One region of the Pseudidiomarina fusca genome, then DNA from elsewhere that is predicted to be linked to it. Evidence: predicted binding sites of a transcription regulator. Region 1 holds the regulator's gene; the other holds the start of a gene.
The links. Region 1 encodes sigma-54, which starts transcription at its own class of promoters, with help from an activator protein. Its sites were predicted from a motif close to GTTGGCACGNNNNTNGNNT; they were not measured.

Region 1 (2,203 bases):
ATCAATCGCATCAAAATCGATGGGCTCTTCTAGGGTCAGCAAAATAGCCACCGGCTTAGTTGCCGAGGCTAAGCGACCATGGGGAATAGCAACCCCCAGCCCGATGCCGGTACTACCTAATCGTTCGCGATTGAGAAGACTTTCGAAGACGTCAAAACCGGTGGTGCCCGAGAGACGCGAAGCGGCCAGTTGGCCGATGATTTCAAGCACTTTCTTTTTGCTTGTTCCCGCGACTGCGCAGCGAGCGCAGTCGGGGCTTAACAGAGTGGATAAATCCATGATTTAGTGGCGTTTCATCTTTTCTTTATGTTTAATAACCTGCCGATCGAGTTTATCAATCAGCCCGTCAATAGCCGCATACATATCGGTGTGCTCTGAATCAGCGAAAATTTCGCCGCCATTCAAATGCAGCGTAGCTTCCGCTTTTTGCGTTAACTTTTCAACATTTAAAATGACATGGACGTTATTTATGTGGTCAAAATGACGTTCCAGCTTAGAAAACTTGGTATCGACATAGTCACGCAGAGCGTCAGTAATTTCGATATGATGACCGGTCAGATTAATTTGCATAACATCTTCCTTCTGTTTGTCCAAGATTCAGATAAGACGTTTGCGTTGGCTCGAGGGCGGAATATTCATGGCCTCACGATACTTCGCAATTGTCCGTCTAGCTACTTGGATACCCTGTTCGGCCATGAGTTCAGTTAATTTACTATCACTGAGAGGCTTCTTGGGGTTCTCCGCAGCAACTAGCTTTTTCAATACCGCTCTAATCGCGGTAGAAGAAGCATCTTCTCCATTATCCGTTGCCAATTGGCTAGAGAAGAAGTACTTCAATTCAAACACACCTTTAGGTGTATGCATATACTTTTGTGTGGTTATTCTTGAAATAGTTGATTCATGCATCTCTACTGCGTTAGCAACGTCAGCAAGAACCATAGGTTTCATCGCCTCAGGGCCATATTCAAAGAAACCTTGCTGACGTTGCACTATGGTTGCAGCTACTTTCAGTAAGGTATCGTTACGGCTTTCAATGCTTTTAATAAACCACTTCGCAGCTTGCGTATGCTGCCGAATATACTGTTGTTCTTCAGATTGCGAACCACTTTGCAGCAGCGCCGCATAATCTTCGTTCACCTTTAGTTTAGGCAAACTTTGCGAATTTAGCTCAACGGTCCAGCGATTATTTTTTTTGCGCACCAGCACATCAGGAATCACATAGTCGTCATCACCTGCGCCAAAACCGTCCCCTGGGTGCGGTTGTAGCTGCTGAATCAGCGCTAGTACTTGGCATAAATCGGCTTCTTGAATACGCAACCGCCGCACCAGATTGCGATAATCGCGCTGGGCGAGCAACTGCAAATGCTTGTCAACGGCTTGCAGAGCTAAGTTCAGGTAGGGAGTATCTTTAGGAAGATGCCGTAGCTGAATTAATAAACATTCGCGGACATTGCGAGCACCAACCCCAATCGGATCAAAATGTTGAATCCGTTTCAGCACCACAGCTACTTCGGCTAGCTCAACTTGGATGAGCTCGGGGTGTTGTTGTCGAATCGCTGGCAACAGCTCTTCTAATTCAGCCGTTAAGTAGCCGCGCTCGTCAATACTATCTATCAACAGCATGGCAATGGCTTCATCAAGGGGAGAAAAATGTGATAGTCGCATTTGCCATAACAAGTGCTCTTGTAAACTTTCACTGGTACTGCCTTGATAGAGGGTATCTTCACCATCGTAAGCTGTGCCAGAACTGCCTAAAGAAGCCGAATAGCTTGGTTCCCAGCTCTCCTCGGCAGCAGCTAAATCGGTTTCGCCTTCAGCGCTTTGGTCGGCCACCTCAAGCAAGGGGTTCTCATCCAGCGCTTGTTGCACTTCTTGCTGTAGTTCTAAGCTAGAAAGTTGCAACAGTTTGATGGCCTGTTGCAGCTGTGGGGTCATGCTCAGCTGTTGACTAAATTTGAACTGCAGGCCTTGTTTCATCATGATAGCTACAGCGTAAACTGGTCGCCCAAATACACGTCTTTCACATGCTGATTATTAAGAATGGTTTGGGCATCGCCTTGCGCGATAAGCTCGCCATGGCTAACAATATAAGCATGTTCACAGACGCTTAGGGTTTCGCGCACGTTGTGGTCGGTAATGAGTACCCCGATGCCACGCTTGCGTAGGTGTTCGATAATCTTCTTGATGTCCAGCACGGAAATCG
Region 2 (2,203 bases), on a different contig from region 1:
CAGATGATACGCACCAGCAGAAATGCGGCAAGAGCTCCCGCTGCTGCCGCGGTATTAGTATTCACAAAAATTTGAGCTACCGCAGAGCTGTTGTTTTGGCCGACAATGCTTAGTTGAGAACCACCGTTAAAACCAAACCAGCCTAACCACAAAATCAAGGTTCCAAGGGCTGCAAGAGGCATATTGGCGCCAGGAATGGCATAAATATTGCCGCTGTGTCCGTATTTACCTTTGCGTGGGCCGAGTAGTAACACCCCAGCTAGCGCAGCTGCGGCGCCGGCAAGGTGAACAATACCCGAGCCAGCAAAATCAATAAAGCCAGCGTTAGCTAGAAACCCGCCACCCCAACTCCAAGACCCTTGAATAGGATAAATGAAGCTAGTCATGACGACTGCAAAGAGTAAAAAACTAGTTAATTTCATTCTCTCGGCAACTGCACCAGATACAATCGACATAGCGGTTGCCACAAAAACGACTTGAAAGAAAAAGTTCGCCTGTGGCGCAAAGTCGGTGACATCTGGGCTGCCGTACATTAGCGTATAACCGATAAGTAAATAGCACAGGCAGGCAATCGCATAAAGTAAGATGTTTTTAACTAGAATCTCGGTGGTGTTTTTGCTGCGCACGAGGCCAGCTTCTAGCATGGCAAACCCAGCAGCCATCCACATGACTAGGGCAGCACTTACCAGTAGATAAAAAGTATTAAGAGCGTAACTTAAATCGGTGACTGTCATTGTCGGCTTCTCCTAAATAGCACTGCGGTCAGTTTCGCCAGTGCGAATACGAATCACATGGGTCAGTGGGCAGACAAAAATTTTGCCGTCGCCAGTATTACCGGTAAAAGCTGCATCACGGATGGTTTCAACCACGTTTTCTAGTTGTTCGTCGGTCACGGCAAGATCAATCCGTAATTTGGGTAAAAAATCGATGCGGTATTCAGCGCCCCGATAGAGTTCGGTATGCCCTTTTTGCCGACCAAAGCCTCGCACTTCGGTAATGGTCATGCCCTGACAACCAAGCTCAGCTAATGCTTCACGCACGTCGCTTAGCTTAGCGGGCTTGATGATTGCAATAACAAGTTGCATGGTGTAGCTCCTGTTTAGGTGAATAAAGATTTACTGAGTTCATACAGCCTGTTGCAAGCCATGTGCCAAGTTTTAGAAAAAATCAGCGCGTGCTGTTGCGGTGGGGCGTGGCGAGAAATAGTGAGGTGCAGATGAAGATAAAGGAAGATAACGCGTTGCTCACAAATCGAGCACGACTACCCGGAGAATAGGCGAATTCGCACCATGACAGTGCAGCGATCCGCTTGCCAACAGGTCTTTGTTAGTAGTGATTGCACTAAGATATAATCAAATAAACTAGATTAATTTAGCCGCAATGACTGTATGCGCTGCGTAGCTCACGTTATGATAAGTCAACAGATTTGGTTGCAAACTAACTTACTCGTATAGGAGTAGTGATGAATATCATTCATGCCATAGGGTTAAGCTTGATGCTGGCGCTAGTCGTTGCCATCAGTGGTTGCGCCGCACCCGTCCCTGATACCACAGCACAGCAGCAACAGCTGCAGGATACGGTTGAGTTTATTCGACCTTACGAGTTATCTCGCACTGATGTTAGTTTTACGAGTTTAGGCGCTGTTGCTGGCGAATCTTGCCAAGCGCATTTTTGGAACCAAGAACCGAGCCAGCAGCAAGCTTTGTTGCAGTTAAAGCAAGCGGCTGCGGAGTTAGGAGCCAATGCACTAGTATTAAAGCAATGCATCAAAGCCGAATCAGCACAGTGTCGCTTGCGTTGGTTGTGTGAGGGTGACGCCTATCAAATGCAGCCACTAAACTAAAAGTGAAAAGAAGTAAGGAGCCATCATGAAAGTAGCAAAACGTAATGCTGATTTGATTGGACAAACCGATATGCTGCGTTTGAATGGTCTATCCGAGTTAACCGGCTGTGAGATTTTAGTGAAATTAGAATCACAAAATCCGGGTGGCTCGATAAAGGATAGAGCGGCATTGCAGATTATTAAAGATGCCCTAGCCAGCGGCGAATTACAGCCGGGTATGACTATTGTTGAAGGTACCGCAGGTAATACCGGAATCGGCTTAGCATTGGTTGCTAGTTCGTTTGGTTTGAAAATGTTGGCAGTGATGCCAAACGACCAGTCGAAAGAAAAAGAACGCATGATTACTCTACACGGCGCCCA

Region 2: a site for sigma-54 is predicted at 1,137-1,155, ahead of NOG12_RS07015 (P-II family nitrogen regulator). Genes of this name have one in related genera too.

Annotation. Positions count from the first base shown of each region.
Region 1 is NZ_JANFPJ010000012.1:50,765-52,967, forward strand. Features, by position in the region: gene ptsN (PTS IIA-like nitrogen regulatory protein PtsN) at 1-279, opposite strand, end outside; gene hpf (ribosome hibernation promoting factor) at 283-570, opposite strand; gene NOG12_RS07435 (RNA polymerase factor sigma-54) at 598-1,977, opposite strand; gene lptB (LPS export ABC transporter ATP-binding protein) at 1,986-2,203, opposite strand, start outside.
Region 2 is NZ_JANFPJ010000011.1:88,802-91,004, forward strand. Features, by position in the region: gene NOG12_RS07010 (ammonium transporter family protein) at 1-734, opposite strand, end outside; gene NOG12_RS07015 (P-II family nitrogen regulator) at 747-1,085, opposite strand; gene rcsF (Rcs stress response system protein RcsF) at 1,463-1,843, shown strand; gene NOG12_RS07025 (cysteine synthase A) at 1,869-2,203, shown strand, end outside.